4 regions of the Blautia liquoris genome follow, and region 4 is predicted to be linked to each of the others. Evidence: riboswitches for the same ligand, from Rfam matches in the RefSeq annotation. Region 4 holds a riboswitch; each other region holds the start of a gene.
The links. A riboswitch is a leader RNA that binds a small molecule or an ion and turns the genes downstream of it on or off. The one in region 4 is predicted to bind cobalamin.
Positions count from the first base shown of each region.

Region 1 (3,154 bases), 1.1 Mb from region 4:
TTCTCCAGTCCGTCCAGACATTCCCGGAAACAATCATTTTCAAGATGATCACGAAGTCCGAACATCATCTTACCCACAACTTTTCCTGCAGAGACATCAATCTGCTCCAGCAGAAGCTGTTGTTCTATCTCCTCAAGGGATGATTTATGCATTTTTTTGCTGATCCGAAGGTTCAGGTCTTTGACTGCCTCTTCCTGCAGTTTCTGTATTCTTGGAATCAGATCTCTGCAGTTATACCAGTTAAAGAAATCTTCCATCTCCTCATCCAGAATCTTCTCTGCCCGAATGATTGCCTCACGGTTTGCATCCTGTGCAGTAATCTTGAAATCATCGATGTCATATAATGTAATATTCTCAATCTCTCCCACTTCTGGCTCAACGTCCCGCGGAACCGCAAGATCAATGACATAAATCGGATGATCCATCTTCCCATTCTGATCAAATAGTTCCCTTCGTATTGTGTAATTCGGGCTCGCTGTAGCGCTCACCACCAGATCGCATCGGGGCAAAAGTTCCATCCTCTCGCCGTAATTAATTCTATTGCAGCCGGCAGGAATCTGTACCACTCCGCTTCTGTACTGACGCACAGTAACCGTGACGGCGGCACCTTCCTCTCTTAATGTCGAGGCCGAAATTCTGCCCATCTCGCCATTTCCGATAACCATGCAGCGCTTGTTCTTAAAATGGTATCCCTGAGATTTCAACATATCCACCGCACGACTTACTGCTGTTGCATTTCCATGGGTAAAAGTCACTCTGCTTTTCACCTTTTTGGCAGCAGTCACTGCTTTCCTGAAAAGCACCTCGAGTACATTATCTGTGCAGTAATTTTCTCTCGCAATAGATAGAGCGTCTTTCACCTGTGACACAATCTGATCTTCTGCAAGGATCATGGAATCCAAGCCACAGGCCAGACGAAAGAGGTGTCTTATTGCGTTATCCCCACTGCGCTGTTCAAAATAGCAGTCATACTCTTTTCTTGATACTCCCTTTAATTCACACAATTCATCTGCCAGAGAGATGCACTCGTCTTGTGCTGTATTAACCCACAACTCCATGCGGTTGCAGGTAGATATAATCACGCATCCGGATACTACGGACTTTTCTGTCAGATATTTCATGGCCTCACCGGCATTTTTTTTCGTAAATGAAAAAGCAGCTCGTATATCCACATCGGCGCGATGATAATCAATGCCGACCATTTGTACACTCATCTTCAATTCCTCCATCGTATTTACAGCACTTATCATAACACACTTTGTTTAAATTCTAAACTCTCTTTTCTCTCTTTTGCGAAATTTACTTATGCATTTTCATGCAAACATGGAGCTCACAACTTTGAGCTCTTGTATATTTCACATTGACTTTTACTCATATAAGCTTTATAATTTTGTTACAATTGAATGCAAAAGGAGCCTGTGTTTTTCATTTTCATAGGATAATAGGGAAGTAGGGGTATGATTCCCCCGCGGTCACGCCGCTGTGATAGTCCTTTGCGCTCATGCGCAAAGTATCCTGTCAATAGATCCACTGGGTAACCGGGAAGGAGACAGATGATATGACTTAAGCCAGAAGACCTGCCTTTTGTATGAGATTTACGCGGTGTCACGAGTGATGGCATCTCGTAAGGCGGCTTTTTTGTATACCCGGCCGTCTGTACGCCCTTCATAATATAAAAACGGAAGCATGATGAGGCGTTTTTTTCATGCACAAAAAGATAATAGGGGGGTATACGTAAAAATGAAAGGAGTAATTATGAACAAGAAACAAAAGAAACTTGTGGCGCTTGCTGCCGCACTGGCGATCAGCTTTGGTATCATACCGGCTGCGAATGCGATGCACATTATGGAAGGATACCTTCCCCCGGTCTATTGTATTGTATGGGGGGTTATCTGTATTCCTTTCTTTGTTGCAGGATTTTTTTCCATCAAAAATACGCTGAATACCAATCGGCGTGCCCTTACAATTCTGGCAATGGCCGGAGCTTTCATCTTCGTGATATCATCACTGAAGATTCCGTCTGTAACCGGAAGCTGCTCTCACATGACCGGAACGGGCCTCGGAGCGATTCTTTTCGGACCTGCCGCTGTCAGCATACTGGGAATCATCGTACTTGTGTTCCAGGCAATTCTTCTGGCACACGGAGGCCTTACAACACTCGGTGCCAACACGTTCTCCATGGCAATCGCAGGACCGTTCCTCTCTTATGGAATCTATAAGCTTTGCATGAAACTCAAAGTCAATAAGCTGGTCTCCATCTTCCTTGCAGCCACTTTAGGGGATCTCTTTACATACTGTATTACAGCTTTCCAGCTGGCACTGGCTCATCCGTCAGAGGCCGGAGGCGTCCCGGCATCCGCTGTGAAATTTTTGGCTGTTTTCGCACCTACCCAGGTCCCGCTTGCGATCCTCGAAGGAATCATCACCGTCCTGATCATCATCGGCCTGGAAACATATGCGAAAAAAGAACTGAAATCCATCGGTTTTATGAAGGAGGCTTAATCTGATGAAAGAGAAAAAAAATACCAAACTTGTAGTGATTCTGCTGATTGTGGCCATACTGATCGCATTCGTTCCACTGTTTGCTTTAAAAGGCGCCGAGTTCGGCGGATCTGATGATGCCGGAAGCGAAGTAGTGGCAGAAGTTGACAGCAGCTATGAGCCATGGGCTGAGCCGATTCTTGAAAAAATTATCGGTGGTGAACTCCCAGGTGAAGTAGAAAGTCTTTTATTCTGTCTCCAGACCGGAATCGGTGTCGGCATCATCGCATACTGCATGGGCCGTCTTGTGGAGCGCAAAAAGCTGGGCAAAGAAGATCAGGATCTGTAATTACCATGGAAAGGGGCAGACTATGATTATTGATAAACTTTGTTATCAGTCAAAACTTCGATATGTCAACGCGGGGGTAAAACTTGCATACAGCATCACCACACTTATTTTATGCATCATCAGCCGTTCCGCACTAATCTCCTGCATTGTGATCGGTGTCAACACCTGGCTTTGTGTCTGCCGCGGAGGAGTTCTTATGCGCCGGTTTCTCAGGCTTATGGGAATTCCTCTGGCCTTTCTTCTCCTGTCTACCATCGCAATCCTTGTAAATATCAGCAGGACCCCACTGGATGCTTATGCCATACCCATCGGAAGTTACTTCAT
Region 1 covers NZ_CP063304.1:705,468-708,621, reverse strand. Annotated here, with positions in the region: gene hemA (glutamyl-tRNA reductase) at 1-1,214, opposite strand, end outside; cobalamin riboswitch at 1,394-1,599, shown strand; gene INP51_RS03235 (energy-coupling factor ABC transporter permease) at 1,756-2,502, shown strand; gene INP51_RS03230 (energy-coupling factor ABC transporter substrate-binding protein) at 2,507-2,830, shown strand; gene cbiQ (cobalt ECF transporter T component CbiQ) at 2,853-3,154, shown strand, end outside.
Region 1: it holds a riboswitch for cobalamin, as region 4 does, so the genes downstream of both, INP51_RS03235 (energy-coupling factor ABC transporter permease) here and INP51_RS08475 (leucine-rich repeat domain-containing protein) in region 4, are expected to answer to the same signal.

Region 2 (3,154 bases), 490 kb from region 4:
CAGGTTTATCTTGTATCAGGCTGAATACAGCCGGCCTTCCTGGGACGCAACGCACACCATGTGTAAAAAAACTCGACTCTTTCTCTAGAAGATGAACGGTGAAATCTTCATTACCCTTGGATGAACCACCATTTACAATTAAAATATCTGCTGAATCCAATGCAGTAAAAATTGCATTTCTAAGACTGTCATGATTGTCATAACAGATGGGGAGACAGGTTACATCTGCTCCCCATTTAGACATAATCATCTTGATCAGACTTCCGTTTGTTTCTATATTTTTTCCACGTGTCAGAGGAGTTCCAGGTTTGATCAGTTCGCTTCCTGTGGGAAGAAAGACAACTCGTGGACGTGCTTTTACCTCCACAGTGGTGTATCCTCCGGCAAGGAGACTTGTCAGTGAAAGCGGGGTCAGAATATCGCCTTCCTTTACTAGTTCATCGTTCTTTGACATAAAACTTCCGGATGTACGCACACCCTCACCGGGAACAGGTTCTTTTGAAAGATCCAACTTAACTCCACTTTCCGGAAGAAAAGTGACGGCTTCTATTCTTATCACCGTGTCAAATTCATCAGGAAAATCATCTCCGGTATCAGCACGGCAGAAGTCCTGATCTTTAATCCAGACGGAAGTGTCTGGCATTCCATCTGAAAAAGAGGCTGATTTTACTGCTATTCCGTCAAAGGCAGAACTTCTGACAAGAGGAATTTGGTTACCAGATTGATACGATTTGGCACAGATACGTCCCTCAGCCTCGTCGATTGGAATGGTTTCTGTGCCAAGTTGTGGACGCCAGTGTTCGTAGAAATGATGAAGAAGTTTATTACGTGTTGGTAATTTATCCATAGTAAACAGATATCCTTTCTCATTCGAATTTTTTAAAAAGCTACTTTGAATTGAAAAAGCGTTATGTATTTAAAAGTACAACCCTTATTATACAGATTTTTTTTGAAGAATCAAGCTCAATGGAAGATTTTTTTATTTGTTTGACGCCATTGGTTTTAAGTGTTATAATTTTCAAAGTTATAATTGAATATGAAAAAGTTTAGGTTATTTAGTATTAATAGGGAATCAAGTGCAAATCTTGAACAGCCGCCGCTACTGTGAGATGGGGACGGATATTTGGATACCACTGGACATAGATGAAAGGACTGGTCCGGGAAGGTGAATATTCGGCTGAACCAAAGTCAGGAGACCTGCCTTAACTTATAAAACAGATTTCGGTGGAGATTTTTGTGAAGTTTCTGATACATATAGAGATATTGTATAGATATTATATAGATCAGATATTTAATCTGCCTTCAAAGGCAGATTTTTCTATTTTTATGCCTGCTTTTATTATTCATTTATAAGCTATATCTGACAACCAAATTTATTATGGAGGCTTCAAATGAAGAAAAAAGTATCAGCAGTATTGATTATGTGTCTGACTCTTGCACTGGCGCTTAGTGCATGTGGTAAGACTACATCGACAACATCTAAAAGCAAAAGCACATCAGCACCCACTGAAATTTCGGCAAGTTCAAAACCAGACGCTTCTCAGGCAACATCAGAAAACGTTACCACTTATCCACTTACAATTGAAAATTATGATGGTGATGGAAACAAGGCAGAACAGATATTTGAAAAAGCTCCCGAGAGGATTGTATCCAATCAGCCGCAGGCGGTTCAGTTATTGCTCGCATTAGGCCTTGATGATAAAATCGTTGGAGCCAGCAAGAGCGTCGGCGATGTAGGAGAAACTTACCGCGACAAATTCAATGCTTTGAATATTATTAGTGACACAGATAGTCCTTCCAAGGAGGTTGTTATTGCTCAGAAGCCAGATATTATCATTGGATGGGGTTCTACATTCAATGAAAAGGCACTTGGAAACATCAGCGAGTGGAATGATAAGGGAATTAATACATATATCATGGACAATACTGCATCTGATGAAAACAATCGTACAGTTGAAAGAATTTATACAGATATAGAAAAACTGGGAAAGATTTTCGATGTGCAGGAAAGGGCTTCTGAGATGATTGATGATATGAAACAGAAGCAGGAATCCATCGAAAAGAAAACATCCACACTTTCAGATGATGAAAAAGTTAAGGTGCTGACCGTTCAAATTGTAAAGGAGAATGAGTTCTTTGGACGTGCAAAAAAAGATCTTACAACTGATCTTATCACAAAAGCCGGTGGAATCTCGCTGGATGAGACATTTGGCTCTCAAAGTGTCGAAAATCTGATCAATCTAAATCCGGATGTTATCCTGATCATTAATAGGACAGACTCTACAGCTGACGATAAAATCAAGGCTTTGAAAGAGAATCCCTCTCTGGAAAAGGTGAATGCAATAAAAGATGATCGCTTTGTATCGGTAGATTATGTAGATTTCTATGGTGGAAACTATGAGACAACGGATACTGTCACAGACATGGCGAAAGCATTCTACCCGGACCTTTTTAAATAGTCCGGAGGAGAAACTTATGGATGACATGAGGAAATAACTGAGGTGTGATTTTGAAAAAGAAGAAAAACTTCCCATTAAGTATCGTTTTGATTGTCATGTCTGTTCTATTGATTCTTTCATTGATTTCAGCTATTACATTTGGGCCGGTGCCAATTAAGACTATGGATGTGGCAAAAGTGATTTGTTATAAAATTTTTGGGATTCAGACAGCGCAAGCCAGTGAACTTTTAAATGGTCCGACGATGGAGATTATCTGGAATATCAGGCTTCCCAGAGTGCTTATGGCAGTCGTAGTGGGAGCAGGACTTTCACTGTCTGGTGTTGTCATGCAGGCCGTTGTGAGAAATCCACTTGCGAATCCATACGTTCTTGGAATATCTTCTGGTGCGTCACTTGGTGCAACAGCAGGGATTCTTCTGGGGATGTTTTCCTGGTTTGGGGCACTTGGGATTTCTGTTGGAGCGTTTGCAGGAGCCCTTTTGACTTCAATGTTTGTCTTTGCTATTGCGTTTTCGGGAAAAGGACGCGGAAATACGATTAAACTTCTTTTGGCTGGCATGGCGGTCAATGCAATCTGTTCCGCTTTTACAAACTTTATCATTTATATTGCAAAAGACGCGGAGGGAATTCGATCAGTTTCTTTTTGGACCATGGGGGGACTTACCAGTTCCTCCTGGAACCTGCTGCCAATACTA
Region 2 covers NZ_CP063304.1:1,358,351-1,361,504, forward strand. Annotated here, with positions in the region: gene INP51_RS06130 (molybdopterin molybdotransferase MoeA) at 1-847, opposite strand, end outside; cobalamin riboswitch at 1,032-1,219, shown strand; gene INP51_RS06135 (ABC transporter substrate-binding protein) at 1,392-2,459, shown strand; gene INP51_RS06140 (FecCD family ABC transporter permease) at 2,510-3,154, shown strand, end outside.
Region 2: it holds a riboswitch for cobalamin, as region 4 does, so the genes downstream of both, INP51_RS06135 (ABC transporter substrate-binding protein) here and INP51_RS08475 (leucine-rich repeat domain-containing protein) in region 4, are expected to answer to the same signal.

Region 3 (3,154 bases), 1.5 Mb from region 4:
CATCTTATTCAAAGGGGGAGTGTCCCTCGAGGCGATGAATAATATAAAAACCGTTGTGATGGATAAGACAGGAACGATTACCAAGGGAAATTTCATCCTCCAGCAGACAGTGCCTGAAAAGGGTATTACCTCGGAAGAACTTCTCACTTTATGTGCATCTGCGGAATCAACATCCACGCATCCAATTGCTCATAGTATCGTATCTGCAGCAAAAGAAAAAGGTCTTGAGATTACAGAACCAAAATCTGTGGAGGAACTCGCCGGACACGGGGTCCTTGCTGTTCTTGCACAGGGAAAAGTTATCTGCGGAAATAAGAAGCTTATGGATCAGTTTCATATTAAAACTCCGTTCAACGCCCCATCCTATGGAACTGAGGTATTTGTCGCCCTGGACGGCATATATATTGGAAGACTTATGATCTCAGATACTATCAAGGACGACGCCAGATCCGCGGTTTCCGCACTGCAAAATCTCGGAATTAAAACTGCTATGCTCACCGGAGATGAGACAGACAGTGCCAATGCCGTTGCGGGGGAAACAGGTATTGAACAAGTATATGCAAGGCTGCTTCCCCAGGATAAAGTTACAAAGCTCGCCCAGATTCGCGATGAAAACGGTGCCGTTATGTTTATCGGAGACGGGATCAACGATGCACCCGTTCTCGCAGGCGCCGATGTCGGTGCTGCTATGGGCAGCGGTGCAGATGCTGCGATTGAAGCTGCAGATGTCGTATTCATGACCTCAAGCATGGAAGCAATTCCTGAATCTCTTCATATTGCCCGGGTTTCCAACCGCATCTCCAAACAGAATGTGGTGTTTGCCCTGGCTGTGAAAATTCTGGTTATGGCCCTCGGACTTTTTGGATTCGCAAATATGTGGATGGCAGTCTTTGCGGATACCGGCGTGACGATCCTCTGTGTTCTGAACTCCATAAGGATCTTGTATAAAAAATAATGCCTAAAACCGCTCAGCTATGATTGACATTCGGATAAAAATATGGTGTAATACAAGTTATAGTTATTGGATTTGGGGAATCGGGTGAGAATCCTGAACAGTCCTGCTGCCGTATGGATGGAGCATATCTCAGATTTTAACGGCCACTGGGGGATTATATCTCTTGGGAAGGCGAGTATATGTGTTGATATCTAAGTCGAAAGACCTGCCAATAGCCTGTTTTCATTAAATTTCACAGGTCATGGAGTTTATGATAATTCAACAGCATACACCATAATTGTTATCTTGTAATTTGATTGAATATTGAAACTCCGGCTTTTGCTGGAGTTTTTTATATTGCTTTATACCACCGATTTTATCATTAACAGGAGGAAACAACAAATGAAAAACAAATTCAGAAAATACCTGCTTGTCTTTTTATCTTCAGTCATGGTATTAACAACTTCTGCCTGCGCAGGCAACGAGGCTGCATCAAGATCCAATCGTAGCTCTTCAACTTCACAGACCAGTCAGTCTGCTTCCACTGCAAAAGAAGAAAAGACTATCAAAGACCGTGAGGGAAATGACTTTGTATTACCAGAACATTCCGACAAAATCATCTCGATGGCACCTGCAATCACACAGACAATCGTCGATTTGGGTTTAGCGGACAAGCTTGTCGCTGTCGACAAGTACTCTCTTCCCATTGACGGGGTAGATCAGAGCCTGCCGGCTTACGATATTATGGCCCCAGATGTGGAAAGTATCTCATCTTTAAAACCAGATATCATTTTTACTACCGGAATGAGTAAATCAGGCGGCGAAGATCCCTTTAAGCCCATTACAGATTTAGGTCTTTTGATGACATCAATCCCTTCCGCTTCCAGTCTGGATGATATAAAAAAAGATATTCTTTTTATTGGACAAGTTACAAAAACGGAAAAAAGCGCAAAAAAACTTGTAGCAGATATGGAATCAAAAATTAATGACCTTCAAAATAAAGTAGATAAAGATGCACCGGCTAAAACAGTTTATTTTGAAATCGGTGAATCCCCAAACCTGGTGAGTATAGGAAACGGAACTTATCTGAATGAAATCATAGAAATGCTGGGAGCCAAAAATATCTTTTCAGATCAGGACGGCTGGGTTTCTGTCTCTGAGGAATCTGTACTGGATAAAAATCCGGATATCATTTTTACCAATATCGATTATATGGATGATCCTGTGTCGGACATTTTCAATCGCAATGGCTGGGACGCTATTAATGCGGTGAAAAACAAACAGGTATTTCTCATAGATCCTAATGCAAGCTCACAGCCAAACGCACATGTTGTAACTGCCATAGAACAGATGGCAAAAGTACTTTATCCTGATTCTTTTAAATAACCATGAAGAATATTAAAAAATTTATCATCCTGATTCTTTTATGCATCTTATCCTTAATTGCTGCTGTAGGAATCGGAAGCGTTTCTATAGCTCCACAGGACACCTTAAAAGTAATTGTCGGTCAGTTATTCCATATAAAGTTCCAGGCTCCTGTGGAAGACACCATAATCTCCATCTTGCTGAAAACTCGGATCCCACGTGCATTACTTGCATTTGTCTCTGGTGGAGGGCTTGCTGTAAGTGGTGTCATGATGCAGTCTGTGCTGCAAAACCCCCTGGCGTCTTCATTTACCTTGGGAGTTTCTTCCGGGGCTGCGCTTGGAGCAAGTTTTGTGATTGTCTTAAACCTCTCATTTCTTGGGTTTCTGACACTGCCTGTATTCGGGCTGACAGCAGGTATCATCACCGTCTTCCTTTCTCTCGCTGTCGCAGTAAAGGTTGACAGGGGACTACACAATAACTCTATTATCCTGACTGGAATGGCTTTTTCCATGTTTGCCAATGCCATGATCACAATTCTGATGTCCGTTTCACAAGAAAACATGCAGCGTCTGGTCTTCTGGCAGATGGGGAGCTTCTCCATGAGAACGCCACGTGATTTCTGGATGATTCTGCCTTTTGTACTGACAGGTACTCTTATTGCTATGAACTGTTCCAGACAGATGGATATCATGACCTTAGGAGATGAGCAGGCTCAGACATCTGGTGTTGACGTGCAGAAGATGAAATGGCTTCTGCTGTCTCTGGGAGCTATTCTCACAGGCGCAATTGTCTCCGTTGCGGGTGTCATAGGCTTTGTTGATCTCTTCACACCACATGTGGCCCGAAGAATAT
Region 3 covers NZ_CP063304.1:3,390,200-3,393,353, forward strand. Annotated here, with positions in the region: gene INP51_RS15455 (heavy metal translocating P-type ATPase) at 1-955, shown strand, start outside; cobalamin riboswitch at 982-1,182, shown strand; gene INP51_RS15460 (ABC transporter substrate-binding protein) at 1,337-2,320, shown strand; gene INP51_RS15465 (FecCD family ABC transporter permease) at 2,323-3,154, shown strand, end outside.
Region 3: it holds a riboswitch for cobalamin, as region 4 does, so the genes downstream of both, INP51_RS15460 (ABC transporter substrate-binding protein) here and INP51_RS08475 (leucine-rich repeat domain-containing protein) in region 4, are expected to answer to the same signal.

Region 4 (3,154 bases):
CCCAATCAAAGTACAAGAAGTATATTCCGGGATTCCCAACATATGGATGTAAATCCCAGTCATAGCTTATAGCATACGATGTGGATGAACCACCGGGAGTATAGGTTGCGAGAGTCAAAGCATTCAAACTATTTTCCATTGCGTATGCCTTAATCAAGGCATCTGCCACTGTCGGAACCTTGACCCCCTCTGTGTCATAATCCGTGTATGGTGTTGTGGTGTAATAGTGTCCGTCAGTTCCTACTTCAGCCTGAATAGCGCTGATTGATACCGTTTGTTCAGCTACTGTACTACCTTTGTTTATAATGGTTACATCCACCGTACCACTGGGTGCCGCGAACACACTCATGCTCATGGAGAATACCATCACCATTGCCAGAACAACTCCAACCATCCTCTTAACTAAATTCTTTAACCTCATTGTTACTCCTTTCTCCGCTTTTCCAAGCGGGTTAAGTATTACTAACGTAAAAGTTCCTATCATACTGGGACGGCGCCTGTCCCACTATAATCGATAATACTTATCGGAGTGTACAAAAAATACACCTCCATTCTGCCTATGGACGTAGCATCTGGGAATTTTGTGTTCGTATTCTGACTTGGGTTCCTCCTACTCAAAAGCACCTTCCCGGATATCCTCCAGTGGCATCTTGCTTTCTTTCGTCCCCCATACAGCAGGGATAACTGTTCCGGATTCTCACCGGATTCCTTTAAACAGAGCGTATGCTCTGACCACAAAAATTTCTCAATATTCAGTTTTCTTTTATAACTATAGTATAATCTTATATATCTGGTTTGTCAATATTTAACATATTATTTCTTTCCCTCCTCTCTTCTATAGGTATTCTACCTGAAATCCGGATTTCCGGCAATAACCGTCTACTTTTCCACCCTTCCTGCAACGGATTCTGGCTGCCTTATTGATGACCCAAGGTCCAATTTCTACCGGATCTCCTGGAATCTCCAGAACTTTCAGCCGGTTACAACCGTGGAACGCCCACTTTTCAATCACTTTTACATGGTCAGGAATCTGCACGTATTCCAGCTGGTTGCATTTTAAGAATGCGCTGTCCCCAATCCTTACCAACCCCTCCGGCAGTATCAGCTCTTTTAATGCCGTCTGATAGAACGCTTCCATGCCAATCTCTTTCAGACCGGTCGGAAACTTCATCTCCTCTAGTGCCGTACATTTGTAAAATGCCCGCCGTTCGATTCTTGTAATCCCATCTGGAAGGACTATGGAATTCAGATGGGAACAGCCTGCGAAGGTCTCCGTCTTAATCTCCTGATAGAGACTTCCCCGCTCAAATTGAACCTGCTCCAGACGCCGGCACTGTGCAAATGCCCGTTTGCCTATGAAATTGGCTGTTCCGGGAATGTGCACCTGGCTAAGTCTGGTACAGTTGGAAAACGCTTCCTTCCTGACGAACACGATTCCCTGCATCTCCACATTCCGAAGTGCCGTGTTTTCAAAGCTTTGGGCACCCACCTCTTTCACATGTTCGGGCAAAATGACCCGCCGTAATTTGTTGTTATTTTGAAAAGCTCCCTCACCAATCGCACGACAATTCGGATCTGCCGTCCATTCTTTTTGTTTTTCGATTGCTTTTCCCTGTGCTTTTGTAAACGTATACCCGGATTCCGCCTTCCTCCAAACGGAAACCCTTTCACCCAATATATCACCTCCCACAGTAACACAAGTATATGTACACCCCAGAGGGGCTTTATTATATGGAAAACCAGATTTCCAATATAATAAAAAGATGCAGCATCACACTGCACCTCAGCTTTCAATCACAAGAAAATAGAGCTATCTTAACGATTACCTTCGCTGCCGCAGTATGCGCATGATAAATAGGAAATTTCTCTTTATAAAAAGGGTACAAAAAGAACGACAATTTCCCACTCCATTTATCATTGCGTGTAATAATTGGCAACAGCTTTAAGCAGGTCTCCTGGCTTACGCAATCCCATCTCTCCCCTTCTCATACAATTTTAAAATGTGTACAATGGTATATGGAGAAATTACGCGCATACAGTAGCACGACTGCCAAGGATTCTAACCTTGTTCCCTCTTGGCCTGACGCCTGTACCCAATCGCACATAGCACCAGGAACTTAAGACCGGTAATTGTTTGTTATTATTTTAGTCTAGCACAGCATACGGAAGTATACAAGTAATAATACAAATTTTGTTATTTTCAACGATTATTTCACTTTATATTCGTCAGAATTTCACAGAATAGCAACACTTGAATTTCTTTCGAACACAGAAAAATCCCTGCTAAAGATCAGCTGTCAAAATTTCTGATCCCTAGCAGGGTATTGCACTGATTTACATCATATTGTCTGGAACATAGACATCCGCATACTGAACACCGAATTGTTTTGCCTCTTCATGACTGTTCATATAAATATCAATATGTCCGTATGGTGTTCCTCTATCCTCCACGGTAAACACCTGTCCGCCAATATTCAATTTTGTTCCGAAACCAATCCCTCCGACAGCGACAGTTCGTCCCTGTACCGGCATCCTGCCGCTGGCAGTCGGTCCCTTCGACCACTTTCCGCAGCAAATTGGGCAGCTGCAGTATGCAGTGAGTTTAAACCTGCCGAGATATATTCCGGACGGTTTTGCTCGTCCCTGATTCAGCAGTTGGAATATGGGATTGACTCCCATCGCGTTTTGATCCTCGATCACACGAACGGCCCAGGGAACCTTTGCATAGTCCACATTGGAGATCACAATGCCGGTCTTCGTACTCTGAGCATTGATCGCTTTCCCGTCTCCCATGTAGATCATGACATGGTAGATGGTTCCATTGGGTCTCGCATAGAAGATCAAGTCTCCGGGTTTTGCCTCCGCAGCCGGAATTCTGGTTCCCGCATATGCCTGCTCTCTTGATGTACGCGGCAGGGAATAGCCAAAGCGTTTAAATACCTGCATCACATAACCGGAACAGTCGGCGCCGTCTGTCAGACTCACACCACCCCAGACATAGGGATGTCCCAGAAACTGCTGTGAAAATTTCAGAAGCGATGACCGAACCTCACTTCCGGCTTCTACTTCTCTCACCGTATAGGGAGAATAGCGATAAGCTTTGTTCTCATATTCGGCAATCATACATTCCGCCAGAGAGAATTTGTTCTCACCG
Region 4 covers NZ_CP063304.1:1,845,227-1,848,380, forward strand. Annotated here, with positions in the region: gene INP51_RS08470 (hypothetical protein) at 1-421, opposite strand, end outside; cobalamin riboswitch at 568-753, opposite strand; gene INP51_RS08475 (leucine-rich repeat domain-containing protein) at 836-1,675, opposite strand; cobalamin riboswitch at 1,929-2,136, opposite strand; gene INP51_RS08480 (NlpC/P60 family protein) at 2,335-3,154, opposite strand, start outside.